Rhodohalobacter sp. SW132: one gene and its partner. The protein of the gene in region 1 interacts with the protein of each later gene in a pairwise test. Links are inferred from orthologs where the notes say so. Each region holds a gene or a part of one and is shown on either strand. Other genes may lie near its edges.

Evidence for each region. Proteins that work in one complex are often made in the same cells at the same time.
Region 2: the proteins of DYD21_RS17745 (region 1) and rlmB interact in binary tests that used the Escherichia coli proteins (3 or more experiments, as listed by UniProt). The link is inferred for Rhodohalobacter sp. SW132 from one-to-one orthologs.

Annotation. Positions count from the first base shown.
Region 1 is NZ_QUOK01000011.1:157,930-165,473, reverse strand. What follows is about bases 2,978-5,796. They hold DYD21_RS17745 (NAD(P)H-hydrate dehydratase), read right to left. Parts: upstream 5,231-5,796; coding sequence 3,725-5,230; downstream 2,978-3,724. Other genes in these bases: proS (proline--tRNA ligase), read right to left, coding at 5,246-5,796; DYD21_RS17750 (VanZ family protein), read right to left, coding at 3,283-3,735; DYD21_RS17755 (energy transducer TonB), read right to left, coding at 2,978-3,230. Outside these bases: serC (3-phosphoserine/phosphohydroxythreonine transaminase), read right to left, coding at 1-390; DYD21_RS17770 (DUF1015 domain-containing protein), read right to left, coding at 397-1,608; DYD21_RS17765 (DUF1844 domain-containing protein), read left to right, coding at 1,714-2,037; DYD21_RS17760 (NUDIX hydrolase), read left to right, coding at 2,024-2,467; more of DYD21_RS17755, read right to left, coding at 2,580-2,977; more of proS, read right to left, coding at 5,797-6,712; DYD21_RS17730 (AAA family ATPase), read left to right, coding at 7,331-7,544. UniProt on the Escherichia coli protein: Bifunctional enzyme that catalyzes the epimerization of the S- and R-forms of NAD(P)HX and the dehydration of the S-form of NAD(P)HX at the expense of ADP, which is converted to AMP.
Region 2 is NZ_QUOK01000005.1:171,456-179,122, reverse strand. What follows is about bases 2,541-5,482. They hold rlmB (23S rRNA (guanosine(2251)-2'-O)-methyltransferase RlmB), read right to left. Parts: upstream 4,413-5,482; coding sequence 3,669-4,412; downstream 2,541-3,668. Other genes in these bases: DYD21_RS11400 (glycerophosphodiester phosphodiesterase family protein), read left to right, coding at 5,082-5,482; DYD21_RS11405 (hypothetical protein), read left to right, coding at 4,522-4,869; DYD21_RS11415 (exo-beta-N-acetylmuramidase NamZ domain-containing protein), read left to right, coding at 2,541-3,309. In the rest of the region: DYD21_RS11425 (adenylate/guanylate cyclase domain-containing protein), read right to left, coding at 1-1,402; ndk (nucleoside-diphosphate kinase), read left to right, coding at 1,518-1,949; more of DYD21_RS11415, read left to right, coding at 2,056-2,540; more of DYD21_RS11400, read left to right, coding at 5,483-5,921; DYD21_RS11395 (CTP synthase), read left to right, coding at 6,040-7,667. UniProt on the Escherichia coli protein: Specifically methylates the ribose of guanosine 2251 in 23S rRNA.

The sequences.
Region 1 (7,544 bases):
AATGTGTGCATAGCCGTTCCCTTTTCCGGAGTATGGAACATGAACATTGCCAAAGAGTTTTGCTTCTTTAATCGCTTTGGAAGACCAGGTTCCTGTGTCAATGTAATCCGCAGTTCTATCAGTATTGAGGAAATTATGCGGCACCATCATAAACTGAGAACTTGCACCGCCCTGCAAAAAAAGGACGTGCCATTGATCGTCGGCTCCAATAATACGCTTTAATTTTTCAACAGCACTGTTGTGAATCTCGGTATACTCCGCCCCCCGATGGCTCATCTCCATAATGGACCTCCCGGTACCTCTGTAATCAGTTAGCTCTTCCTGTGCTTTCTGAAGGACAGGGAGTGGAAGTGCTGCAGGCCCGGCACTGAAGTTGTGTACTCTATTCATAGCTGATCAGAACGTGTGAATGATGATTCCGGATTGAAGTTTGGGCTCAAACCAAGTGGATTTAGGAGGCATCAGTTCACCTGCGTCGGAAACATCAACAAGTTCCTCAATGCTGGTGGGATACATGCTAATAGCCAGGTCAGCTTCTTTACTATCCACGAGTCGTTCAAGCTCTTCAGTGCCCCTGATTCCACCAACAAACTCAATATTATTATTTGTCCGGGGATTGTGAATATCAAAAACAGGTCCGAGTATATATCGTTGCAGCAGGGCAGCATCAAGATTGGAGACGGTATCATTTTCATCTGATTCAGGCAGTGTAAATGTCCACCAATCGCCATCAAAATAGACAGAGACGTTCCCTTTTTTATCTGGTGATTTCTTTTTGGTCTTCACGGCATCAAACTTATCAAAAAGATGTTCAGCCTGATTTTTCAGTGCGTGAATAATAACACGGTTATAAGGCAGAATTTTCATCTGGCTCATTGGGAAGAGAACCACCGGGAAATAATCGTATTCCGCTTCTCCCGGGAATGACTGATCTCTTTCACGAAGATTTTGCGACACACGGGAGGCACTTTTACACCTGTGATGTCCGTCTGCAATATAAAAGTGATCGACTTTGGAAAAAGCTTTTACAAAATCAACGGTAGTAAACTCTTTCCAGATTCTGTGAATCACGCCGCGGTCATCGGTATGCTCGATAAAAGGAGGGGAGGTTGCAACTGTTTTTTCAACCTGGAACGCCACATCCTCTGAATCTTTATAGGTGAGCATTACAGGTTCGGCATGAGCCTGCTGCATCTGAATATGTTTGGTACGGTCGTTCTCTTTATCGGGACGTGTCAGTTCGTGCTTCAGAATCACATCATTGTCGTAATCCTGCACAGAAGCACATGTAAAAACACCCGTTTGGGTGTGGGTATCATCCTGAAGCTGATAAATATATATTGACGGTTTTTCGTCCTGGGTATATAATTCGGAATTTAATAGTTGCTTCAGGTTCGCTGCACCTTTTTGGTAAACAGCATCGTCGTGGTAAGGAGTTCCCTCCGGCAGGTCAATTTCAGGCCGGATTACATGTAAAAAGCTGTTGGGTTTATCTTTAGCAAGTGCTGCAGCCTCTTTGGTACTGATAACGTCGTAAGGCGGGCATGCAACCTGGCCTACCTTTTTGGGTTTTGGGAGCCATCCTTTAAAAGGTTGAATCGTTGCCATGTTTGAATATGATATTTTGTATTTTTAAATGATGGTTAAGTATACAAAACCTTTACTTCATCCACGTATTGTAAATTGGCATTAACTGAAGAAAAACCTGTTACTATGTCTGATAAAACAGATCAAAATGGCGAAAAACTAAACGAAGACCAGCAGCAACAATTACTTTTTGTGATGCTGATACAACAGCATGAGCAGATCGCAATGATGGGGCTCGGTAAAACGGAAAATCCACAAACCGGTAAAAAGGCCCGGGATTTAAAATCAGCGAAGTATGCAATTGATACCATTGTGATGCTTGAAAAATATACCAAAGGGAATTTACCGAAAGAAATCAGCGGTTATGTAACAGAAACCCTTAATAAACTCCGTCTTGGCTTCGCTGAAGAGAAAAAGAAAGAGCAAACTTCTTCTGATGACGAAGCGTGATTCGAAAGCAGAAAAGATAACGGCTGCGGGTGGAATTCTGTTTCGGAAAGAACCGTATGCTGTTCAGATATTACTTATCCATAGAAATGGAGTCTGGGATCTGCCAAAAGGTAAACTTGAACCGGATGAATCGATAGCGGAGTGTGCGGCCAGGGAAGTTCGGGAGGAGGTGGGGTTAAAAAAGAATCCTGTAATAGAAGCTAATCTCGGAACTACGGAGCACAGCTATGAACAAAACGGCACACATTTCGACAAAGTTACCTATTGGTTCGTGATGAGACTAACCGATGATCAGTTATCTTACACTCCGCAAGAAGCGGAGGGGATTGATAAAGTTGAATGGATATCTGTCAAAAAGGCTGAAGAGATTGTGGAATATCAGAATCTAAAACATCTGATTGCCAGGTTTAAAGAGGGTATAAACCGGTAGCCTGGAAACGTTATCCCATCATTCAGAAAATAAATAAGCATAAAAAAAGCTTGTCGGTTTTGCCGACAAGCTTTTTTTTAATTTGAAAATATAGTGCCGTTTATAAGCTGATTTAGTTCTGAAGTCTGAATACAACAGGCAAACTATACTGAACACGAACGGGACGTCCACGCTGCATTCCGGGACGGAACTGAGCCTGACGAACAGCTCTCAGGGCTTCTTCATCAGCGCCACCGCCGATTCCGCGAATAACTTGTGGATCCTCAACTTGCCCTTGTTCGTTTACGATAAACTGTACATATACTCGGCCTTCAATTCCTGCTCTTCGCGCCATTTCGGGATAGCGAATATTTTCCTGGATGGAAGCAAGTCCACCGATAAGCTCCGGCATCTCTTCAACAACTACGAAGAAATCTTCTTCAGGCTCCTCTTCTTCCTGTTGTGGAGGTGGCATATCAAGTCTGTCATCCAAATCCCAATCGGCAGAAATGTCAATATCCACATCATCAATAATTTCATCATTGGGAACCTCTACAGGAACCGGAGGACGTGGTGGAGGTGGGGGTGTTTCAATTTGACGTGTCTGGATAATTTCTTCCATCTCAACAATCTCCTGTTCGTCAAGAACATACTCGTCAGGAGCGAGACTGGTTATGTCGATTCTAACGGCCACAATAAAAATTGCAAGCGTTAGTATCATTCCAAGTTGAAGAAAAACAGTATAGTATTTCCTTAAATCTGCTTCCGGTTTTTTCCTTTCCATAATAATTCACCTGTAAAAGTTTTTGCTCGCATTAAGTATACATTATTTAATGCTAACTTTCCAACGTGTTACCGTTGTTGATATTATTTTTTATTAAAGCTGGTTTCAAATAAGACTGATACCTGGTTTGTATGCCCCATAGCAATAGAACAGCAACAAAACTACCGGCAACATCCGCTGCGGCATCCCAAACACTGGCCGTTCTGCCATAAGGCAGGAGTTCCTGAGCGAACTCTATGGATATACCAAACACCATTCCGGCAAGAAAGATTCGGAATAGCGGGGCTAATTTATTGTTACGGATTATAAATGAAAACCCAAGCATGAATGTCCAACCGAAGAACATCAGAAAATGGCCAAGTTTGTTGTATTCAAACAGGGAAATCCCAGGGACGCTTCTCAGCGGGATCAGAGTTAGATAAAGCGTGAAGATCGTAATAATGGTGAACAGCGCATAGACGATATATTTATGAGCTGCGAAAAAGGAAACCGTTCTACCTACCATAGATTGTTCTGGGTTCAGGATCTTTAACGCAGTTGGCAATTTCAAAATTCTCAACCAACGACTTTATGATAGCATCTGTAGTGTTATTCTCTATAGCCAGATAGCCCGCAATTGTTCCGGCTAAAACATCTCCAAATCCTGCCCTTGAGAAGATTCTTGTATCATAACCGGTAATGAATACTCCGTCATCAGGTGTGGCTGTAATCAGGGGATATCCTTTCGATAGAATGGTGCATCTGCTCTCTTTCGAAAGTTTTTTTAACTGACTCAATCGCTCCTCGTCTGATGAAAACGAAATGTTCATCGAATTTTTCAGCTCCCCGATGTGAGGTGTGAGTATCCATCCAGAGGTGTCGTAATTTTTTAACTCATCCCATCCAGCCAGGGCATCTGCATCTAAAATCAGCGGATGCTTGAATGAATTTGTCAGTTCTAAAATGAATTCACGTGTTTCTTCAGATCTTCCAATTCCCGGACCGGCAAGCACGGGCCCTGGTTTTTCTGAAATACGATTTTTGACAGCCGGAACATGTTCAGGTTTAAAGAACATGTGATGCTCTGATCCGAGCGGGACCTTTATGATTTCAGGCAGAGTCTGTTCATAAATGTGAAGCAATCCCTTGGGACAATAAAGAATTACGGCACCTGCACCGGCTTTCCAGGCAGAACGAGCCGACATGATTGCGGCTCCGGTCATTCCCTCAGAACCTGCAATAATGTGAACCGTTCCTTTTTCGTATTTGTGTGATGCAGGCAACGGACCGGTTTGCAGTTCCGGTTTTATATTGGAATGGATTAAAACAGCTGAATGATTGCGATGGTGCTCCGGAAAGGGAAGTTCAGCAAAATGTATATTTCCGCACCGTTCAGGACCACTACCTAAATAAAAACCGATTTTATTGGTGCCAAAGGTAATTGTATGATCCGCTTGAACGGATTCACCCAGGATTTGACCTGTATTGCAGTTCAGGCCGGTTGGAATATCAAGGGAAAAAGTTAGCGTATCAGAACTGTTTATTGATTTTACGGCTGAATGAAGCGGCTCACGAAGTTCAGATTTTAGTCCGGTGCCAATCATGCCATCCACAATGTAATCGGCATCCTGGAGCAAGTCTGAAGATAAATTCCCGGTAAATGTAATATGTGAGGAGTGATCTGATAATTTTCTTAGCAGGGAAAGATTTTTCTCTGCATCATCTGATAGCTGTTGATCTCCCGAAATCAGGCAGATTGTAATCCTGTGTTTGGGGCTGTCCGCCAGGTATCGGGCAATCACGAAAGCATCACCGGCGTTATTGCCTTTACCGCATACATACACTCCATGCCGGTTGTTACCCACAGTTTGCCGGATGAATTCTGAAGCTTTAAGACCGGCAATTTCCATTAACAGATTACCGTTCAGGCCAAATGTTTGAATGGTATCGTGGTCGAGCTGGCGGCTCTGTTCTGCTGTGCAGAGACGAAGAAAACGATTATCAGGAGATTTTAAACTCATGAGGTAGTGCCCCTTTTAATAAGCTCTTGCAAAAAGTACCCGGCGTTCTGAAGGTTTTCCGGTTACCATACAGATTCCGGTTTCAGTATTGGGTTTCAAGGGGATACAACGGATTGTCGCTTTGGTATCTTGTTTAATTTTTTCTTCCGTTTCGGGCGTACCATCCCAGTGAGCGTAAATAAAACCGCCTTTTTCAATTTCGTCCTGAAACTCTTCATATGAATTGACTGTGCGAGTCTTCTCTTTTGTCCGTTTTTTAGCCCGGTCAAAAAGATCGGATTGAATCTCATCCAGAAGCTGAACTATTTTCTCCCCGATTCCCTCTTTTGAGATGATGTTTTTATCAAGAGTGTCACGGCGGGCAAGTTCGAGGTTTCCGTTTTCAACATCCCGGGGCCCAACGGCAATGCGCAGCGGAACACCCTGCGCTTCATGTTCAGCAAATTTGTAGCCGGGATTGTAGTTGTCGCGATCATCGAGTTTTATTCTGACTCCCTTTGATTTCAAATCATCCATAACCGGACGGATATATTCAAGTACTTCAGCTTTCTGTTCGTCACTTCTGAAGATCGGAACAACCACAACCTGGTGAGGAGCCAATTTAGGGGGCAGAACGAGGCCGTTATCATCGGAATGGGTCATGATGAGCCCTCCAACAAGACGGGTGGAAACTCCCCAGCTTGTTGCCCAAACGAAGTCGTGTTCACCATTCTGATTTTGAAATTTTACATCGAAAGCTTTGGCAAAATTTTGCCCGAGAAAGTGAGAGGTTCCGGCTTGCAGAGCTTTGCCATCCTGCATCATCGCTTCAATACAATACGTTTCTTCAGCACCGGCAAACCGTTCGCTTTCGGTTTTTTTGCCCGTAATTACCGGCATCGCCATGAACTCTTCGGCAAAGGTTCGGTAGACTTCAAGCATCCTCTCGGTTTCTTCAACAGCCTCTTCGCGGGTTGCATGTGCCGTATGACCTTCTTGCCATAAAAATTCCATAGTTCTCAAAAAGAGTCGCGTACGCATCTCCCAGCGGACAACATTTGCCCATTGATTAATCAGGATAGGAAGGTCGCGGTAGGATTGGATCCAGTTTCGGTACGAATCCCAAATAATGGTTTCGGAAGTTGGACGAACAATCAGCTCTTCTTCCAGCTTGGAGTCGGGATCAACTTCCACGCCGCCCTCAACGCTTTTTAACCTGCTGTGTGTGATGACCGCGCACTCTTTTGCAAAACCTTCAACGTGCTGCGCTTCCTTAGAAAGAAATGATTTCGGGATAAAAAGCGGGAAATAAGCATTCTCGTGACCGGTATCTTTGAACATCTGATCGAGAGCACCTTTCATATTTTCCCACAAAGCAAAACCGTGGGGACGAATAACCATACACCCCCTTACCTGCGAGTGATCAGCCAGTTTAGCCTCTTTAATTACATCCAGGTACCATTGTGAGTAATCTTTTTCCCGATTGGTGATACGTTTTGCCATTCCTTTACTCTGCTGCGTTCTTATTTATTATTGATATAGAATTTGTTTAACTCGCCCAAGATAAAGAATGATTAGGATAGAAAAAGAGTATAAAAAAATCCGCATTTTCCTTCACCCTTTCTGTAAAAAACCTTATATTTGATGCTCTTTGGTTTTAGGGGCGTCAGGATGATAGGTGTGTATATGATATTGCCGATTCAATTCCGTTGTCTAATAACCAATGCAGATTTTTTGATTTCTTGAAATGCCATGTCGTGGTAGCTCAGGTGGTTAGAGCGTCGGATTCATAACCCGGAGGTCGGCGGTTCAAGTCCGATTGTATAAGAAGTATTAAATCGTAATGAAGCATTATGTCGTGGTAGCTCAGGTGGTTAGAGCGTCGGATTCATAACCCGGAGGTCGGCGGTTCAAGTCCGCCCCACGATACAAATATAAAGCCTTAAGTGTCTAATTATTAGCTGCTTAAGGCTTTTTTTATTTAAATTGGCATAACAGTGGCAACACATTTCATCAAAATCATTTAGATGATAATTATGGAATTTGTTATAACAATTTTTGTTATTGTCTTAGGATCTGACTGTAGAAAAACCAATCGGCGTTTAACTAAATACAAATATTGTGGCTTCAGGCAACCAACTCAAAGCCTTAATAAAAAGTTATAAAGAAGGAGATGATTCTCGTTTTTATGCAACTGCTATGCAGATTGCTGCAAGTGAAGCAAAAAAAGGCAATAAAAATTTAGCCACTCAGCTTAGAGATTTAATTGACGAAGCAAAGAAAAATACTAACATTGAATCGAGTAGGTACGCTGTACCGATAGCACGCCCCCAAG
Region 2 (7,667 bases), on another replicon or contig:
AAACCTCAAAATGATCCATCACCCGGCTGATCGCCTCTTCATCACCGCCTTTGGTATAAATCGATGCGGAATCGATGAGATCTGTGAAGAGAACACTTAGTTCCGTGCACTTCATTTTCAGAGAGGGACGGAGCTGCTCTTTTGGAAAACAGTCGCGAAACAGTTGCTGAGATGTAACTTCTGCAGCCGAAACGCCATATGCGGCCCAATTTGTGTCCTCCACAGAAACAAGCAGCGGATTGTCAGTCCGGTTCTTGATGATCATATCGGAACGGGGATTGAGAGGAGTATAATCATCTTCTCCTTCCCCTTTTTCGAGCGTCATGGTGACGTTATCCAGACCGTTGATGTCAGCTTTTACATGCATATCCCGGTCGAGAGTATCTGTTCGGACACGGAAATCGCCTTTGGGAAGGTTTAGTTGTACAAAATGTTTTGTGCCCGGCTGAATGTATTGCTGCAGCAGCACGTGGTCGCGATCGTGAGGGCCGGAAACACAGTAGGTATCTTCACTCAGCTTTCGGATCAGCGGATGACATTTAAAAACGAGCTGAGTTGAATTATTCAGGTCAAAATGCACGGTGTCACCGCAATGCCTGCAGTAGTGAGAGCTGCTTATTTCATCCAGTTTTCGCGAAATTTTTAACGTACGCCTGCACGTTGGACAGATCTGCCGCCACTCCATGTTCATGATGTTTAGCAGAACCGCCTGGTACCCGGTTTCCAGCACACGATGCAGGGGAAATGCCCACATTTTAGCCAATTGAATCGGGTTGATAACTTTCAGATCCTGCTCGTCACCGAACCGAAGGTGTTCGATGATCCGGCGAGAAAGTTCCGGCTCTTTACTGGCGGCGGTAAGATGATCCAAAAGCGTACTCCATTTACCCGGATTACGGGTTTTCCAAAACGGCCGGTTTCCTTCGGGAAATCTGTGGCCGACGATAGAATCATCATACTTCTGAATGATTTTTTTTAACTTTCGCCGGAAATGTGCCGAAAAATGACGTTTTGTACGCACTGAGCCCATAAACCCGCGTGCCACACCTTCAAAATGAATTGTGATGGCCGTACCTTTTTCGCGGCTGCTGCGAAGCGGGTTCAGCTCTATTTTAATATGCAGATTTTCGTACGGTCCGCGCTGGTATTCCCGCTTAATTTTTAGAAAGTGAGGGGCTTGCCACTGATACGGCTCTTCCTTCCAGATATCGGCACGGCGAAGATTGTTATATTCGAGTTGGGCAAAGTGACGGGGTAGATCGTGTGAGATGACGGCTTCCTGAACCGGATGCTGCCCCATATCTTTAAAAAAGCGATTGGAATCCGATATATATGGCCATAGCTGCGGCGGGGTTCCCGCCGAATTAATTTGCCAACTGTAGGAAAATGGGTAACTCTTCATCAAAAAGTTTTTAAAAACGCATTGTCGAGTTTCTACACGTGATATCGTATCTTGACGATTCTATATCTAAAAGAGTATTTCAACATTAATTTGTTACAAAAAAACTATAAAAAACATGGCAGTAGAACGAACACTCACGATATTAAAACCGGATTGCGTACGTAAAAACCTGATCGGTACTGTTACCGCACAGATCCAGGAAGCCGGCTTTTCCATTAAAGCATTGAAATTGACCCGCCTAACCAAAGAGACAGCCGGCGGATTTTATGCCGTACACAAAGAGCGTCCATTTTTCGGTGAGCTTGTAGAGTTTATGAGCAGCGGACCATGCGTTCCCATGATCCTTGAAAAAGAGAACGCTATCGAAGATTTCAGAGCCCTGATTGGTGCTACAAATCCGGCAGAAGCGGAAGAGGGAACCATTCGTGCACAGTTTGCCGACAGTGTTGGAGAAAATATTGTTCACGGATCAGATTCTGTGGAAAATGGTAAAATTGAAGGGGCCTATTTCTTTGCCGAATCAGAAGTTGTTGCTAATAACAGCTAATTTTTCTTTGTGGGAATATGTACCAGAGGCCGGTTTGAATTAATCCCGGCCTCTATTTTTTCATACATGGAATTTGCACTATCAAAAACTTCATCCATCACTTTTCATGATCACTTCTACTGTGCGGACTGCGATATCAATACTAATTTTTGGACTTATATTTTCAGCTATTGCGTGCGATTCAGGCGATTTGAATAGCCCTTCCGAAAGAACAGCAGTTGTTACAGGCGCAGAGCGATTGATTACCTACCATCTGGATGAGATCCAGGAGAAACGCGTGGGACTGGTGATGAATCCCACAGCTGTTGTAGATGGTGTTCACATGCTTGATACGCTCCTTGCCCGTGGTGTGAACATCACAGCGCTGTATGCCCCCGAGCACGGATTTCGAGGTGAAGCGGGCGCTGGCGAAAGAATAGAAGATGGGGCAGATCAGCAAACCGGCCTTCCCGTTTATTCACTGTATGGACAGACGCGAAAACCGACTCCTGAAATGCTCCGGGATGTGGATCTGCTGCTGTTTGATATGCAGGATGTGGGGGCAAGATTTTATACCTATCACGCAACGATGGGATTGGTGATTGAAGCTGCCGCAGATGCCGGGCTGCCTGTCTGGATTCTCGACCGGCCAAATCCGCTGGGTGGTGAATATATCAGCGGATGGATACGTGAGGATGAGTTTACCTCGTTTGTCGGCCCGTATGCCATGCCGGTGGCACATGGCATGACTCTTGGCGAGCTCGCAAAAATGATGGTTGGGAAACAATGGCTGGATACAGAGTCCGATCCTAAGATTCGCATTATTGAAATGGAAGGGTGGAGCCGGGAAATGCTCTGGCCAGACACCGGGCTTCCCTGGATTGCGCCATCGCCAAATCTGCCAACGTTCGAGCACGCCTATGTTTACCTGGGCACATGCTTAATAGAGGGCACAACTATGTCGGAAGGACGGGGAACGGAAGATCCGTTTTTACTGATCGGATCACCATCAACCCGGCTTGACGAGGAAAACTTTGAACGTATGAATCAATCAATCAGCGGTGGAAGAGTGAGCCCGGCTGTGTTTACCCCGGAGTCGATACCGGGAGTGGCCCCATCTCCAAAACATGAAGGCGAAGAATCATATGGAATTCGTGTACATGTAGATGATTACACAGCATACGAACCATTCGAAAATGGCTTGATTATAATAGCTGAACTTATGCAGCATTCACCAGAAGCTGAGACAAATAACTTTCTCTATAGGCTTGCAGGTACAAGAAAAATCGACCAGGTAATCAGTGGAGAGGCTTCACCGCAGGATGCGGATTTTGAACTGGATGAATTCAAAGAGGCGCGTAAGAACTATTTAATTTATTAATATATGATTAAATTTCAATATCTAACGATTTGGAACAAAATAGATTTTTACCTGTTTGTATGGTTAAATGTTGTCTTTTTGCTGATGGAAATAGAGTCTAATATTACAAAGTAAAAGTTAAGAGATTCACCAGAGACACATTTACACCCAGGAAAAAGAAATCTAACCAACTAATTAAAAAATAAAATCATGAGTTTAAAGAAGATTCTTGCAGGATACGGATTATGGAAGTTGAGCGGTGGCTGTTTCGGGATATTGGTAATTATTGGAATAATCGTCGCACTTATTATGTTGTAAACAGGCTCTGTCGCATACCTTAATTGATGAATGCGGAGATTATACTGCTGATAGAATAAAATTTATATTCCGTCCAGCTTTTGGCGCCTCCATTCGTAACAAACAAGGGCAGCACTGACGGATGCATTCAGCGATTCAACATCGTTGTGCATGGGAAGTGAAAGCAGAAAATCGCAATGTTCGCCCGTTTTTTTTCTCATTCCCCGTCCCTCATTTCCAATTACAAAAGCCATGGGTACGTCGTATTTCTGGTTCCAAATCGTGGTTTCAGCGTTTTGATCGAGGCCGGCAATCCAGAATTTATTCTCCTTTAAAGTCAGGATGGCCTGGTTAAGGTTTACCGCCCGTACAATTGGAATTCGTCCGGCGGTTCCTGCACTGGTCTTCATTACTGTGGCGTTTACCGGCGCCTGGCGATGCTTCGGCACAATTACGGCTGTGATTCCGGCAGCAGCAGCAGTGCGTAAAATTGCGCCAAAATTGTGAGGATCTTCAATTTCATCAAGGCAGAGAACAGCCGTTTGCGGGGTGGGGGTAATATCAATCAGCCAATCTTCAAACTCGATGTAGGTGATCTCAGAAATAGCGGCTACCACGCCCTGGTGGTTCACATCCCCAACCAGGTCGAAAAGTTTTGAGGGCGGAACACGAGTAACGGGAATTTTATGGTCCGATGCCCGGTTAAAAATAGAGTGTACGTTGTTACCCGACAAATTATCACGTACATAAATTTTATCTACACTCGATGGATCGTTCGTGAGAAGCTCATCGATTGGTTTGATACCGTATGCATATTTGTTAGGCATTTATAATAATTGTGCTTGCAGTTTGCATGTTGTCAGTCAAATGATATTATATAGAAAATGTTTTTTTGTTGTCTGTGGATAAAACCTAATCTCTAAGATTATCACCACTATGAAGAATAACCCTAAAGAAAAGAAATCCGGCAACCAATATCTCGGGTTTACCGGTAAAAGCCAGCAGAAATCAACTGTTCAGCAAAAAAAGTTTCTATTCTTTCTGAATGGTGACGCCGGAGTCATTACCGCAGGTATCATTCAGATTGTAGCAGGACTTAGCATCGTTGGCGTAACGATCTTAGGTCTTTTAACTCCATTATGGCTTTCCGCTGTTTTAAGCCTCATTGGAAGTATATCAAGTATGTTCGGTGTCTACCTTATATTTCACTCCATTGCTGCAAATGGTAATTTTGATACCTTGATTAATCAATCCATTAAACGCGTTATTCGGGACCAGAATTAGAAGCGCTTTTTATGGTTGATGCTGTGTGGAATCTGGCTTCCAGGGCTATCAGATTGTTAGTAGTTACTGGATGAGTCATTCATGAACCATAAAATGAAAGGGTCTGGAACGACCCGTTTTGTATAAAAGTCTACCCATGACTCAGCAGATTATTTTCATTCAATTTCTAATCTCGCATCAAGAGTGTGCCCGCCCGTAGTTCAAATTCAGAGATGCATACCCTGAAATCTGGCGGAGGAATTCGAACCGTAAAAAATAGGGTTCAGCCGGTTGGCGGTTTCAAAACAAGAGCTGGCTTTTTTGTAATTGCTCACCGCGGAGCCAGTTTCGATTTTCCTGAAAATACCATGCCTGCCTTTGAAAATGCATTCAGAATGAAAGCAGATATGATCGAACTTGATGTATTGCTCTCACGGGATGGAATCCCGGTGGTGATGCATGATGAAACGCTTGATCGAACTACGAACGGCAGAGGAAATGTACAGCATTTTCTGTACAGAGAACTTCAGGAATTGAATGCGGGAAACTGGTTTGGTCCGGAGTTTAGTGACGTTACCATCCCATCACTCCAGTCGGTTTTAAGCTGGGCAAAAGGTAAGATTGCGCTCAACATCGAGATTAAAGGAGAAAAGAGAGGTCATGTTTCAAAAACGAGTATTGAGCCGGCGGTTATTGAACTCGTCAGGCAGTTCGAAATGGAGAATCACATTGTGATTTCCAGTTTCAGCCGGAACGCAATTAAACGTGTCAAAGAAATCTCAGACGACATCTCAACCGCTATTCTGAATAGTGAATACAGCTATGGAACACGGCTTGTATATCGTATGATGAGTCGTTTGGATGCTGATGGACTCAATATGCTTTCGCGTCAGATGAAGCGTCCGCTGATGAAGAAGCTATCTCAACATAACGTGCCGGTTTGGATTTATACTATAAATTCAGAAGCTGAGATGCGAACCGTGATTCGAAAAGGGGCAACCGGAATCTTTTCTGACCGACCCGATCTGTTACGAAAAGTGGCCTCAGAAGAGTTGTCGGCCTTAGATTCCTAAGAATGAATTAGCTTTGCAGAGTATGGATAGAAAAAGTTTATTCTTTATTGTGATTTGGTTTGAACGGGAAGAGGGAGCCTGCTATTTTTAATTTTCCATCAACCAAGGTAAAACTCACATGCCCACGAAATATATTCTCGTTACCGGAGGGGTAACATCATCACTCGGCAAAGGAATAATTTGTGCTTCCCTGGGGCGTCTTCTTGTTGCCAGGGGTTTAAATGTTACCGTCCAAAAACTTGATCCATACATTAACGTGGATCCCGGGACGATGAACCCCTATGAACATGGTGAGGTTTACGTGACCGATGATGGCGCTGAGACCGATCTGGATCTGGGCCATTATGAACGATTCCTGGATATAAAAACGTCCCAGCAGAATAACGTAACCACCGGCCGTATCTATTACGATGTTATTACAAAAGAGCGCCGCGGTGTTTACCTGGGAAAGACAGTACAGGTGATTCCTCATATTACAGACGAGATCAAATCACATGTCATAAACCTGGGCGAATCGGGGAATTACGATATTGTGATTGTTGAGATTGGCGGTACTGTGGGTGATATTGAAAGTTTGCCTTACATTGAGGCAATGCGCCAGCTGAAATATGAAGTGGGCCGCGAAAATACATTGTCGATACACCTGACACTTGTGCCCTATCTTGCCGCAGCACGTGAACTGAAAACAAAGCCGACGCAACACTCCGTCAAAACACTGTCTGAAAGTGGTTTGAGTCCCGATATTCTGGTTTGTCGTTCGGAACATTCACTCGATACATCCATCCGGGGGAAAATTGCCCAGTTCTGCAATGTGGATATTGAAGATGTAATCGCTTCACTTGATGCTGAGAGCATCTATGAAGTACCGCTTCTGATGCAAAAAGAGGGGCTTGATAAGCGGGTAATCCAAAAGCTGAACCTCACTACTTCAGAACCCGACCTTGAGCGGTGGATTAGTTTTGTGGATAAAATCAAGTATCCGTCAGCAAACGTGAAGATTGCGCTTGTAGGAAAATATGTTGAGCATCACGACTCCTATAAATCGATTGTTGAAGCGTTGATTCACGGAGGCGCCGCGAACGATGCAAAAGTAAACATCAAATGGGTTCAGTCCGAAACACTAAACGCTCAGAATATTGAGAAATACCTTGGGGACGTTTCAGGAATTCTTGTTGCCCCGGGGTTTGGTGATCGCGGAGTAGAAGGAAAATTCCGTGCTGTGAAGTATGCGCGGGAAAACGAGATTCCATTTTTTGGAATCTGCCTTGGCATGCAATCAGCCGTAGTGGAATTCGCCCGGAATGTAGCCGGAATGGAAGGTGCGAACAGCACAGAATTCGTTAAGGATACTGAATTTCCTGTGATTGACCTGATGCTTGAACAGAAGAATGTGAAAGATAAAGGCGGAACCATGCGCCTTGGCAAATATGCCTGTTCACTGAAGAAAGGAACAAAAGCAGCTCTTGCATACGGCATAGATTCTGTTGACGAACGGCACCGTCACCGGTATGAGCTTAACAACGCACTCAGAGAAGACCTTCAGAGTGCTGGTCTGGTCGTTTCAGGAGTTAACCCGGAGAAAGATCTGGTGGAGATTGTAGAACTCGCCGATCATCCCTGGTTTGTGGGAGTTCAGTTTCACCCGGAACTTCGCAGTACTGTTTACAATCCTCATCCGCTGTTTATCTCATTTGTGGCCGCAAGTATTGCAGCAAGGGCAAAACGTGAAGAGGAACCGGTAGCTGA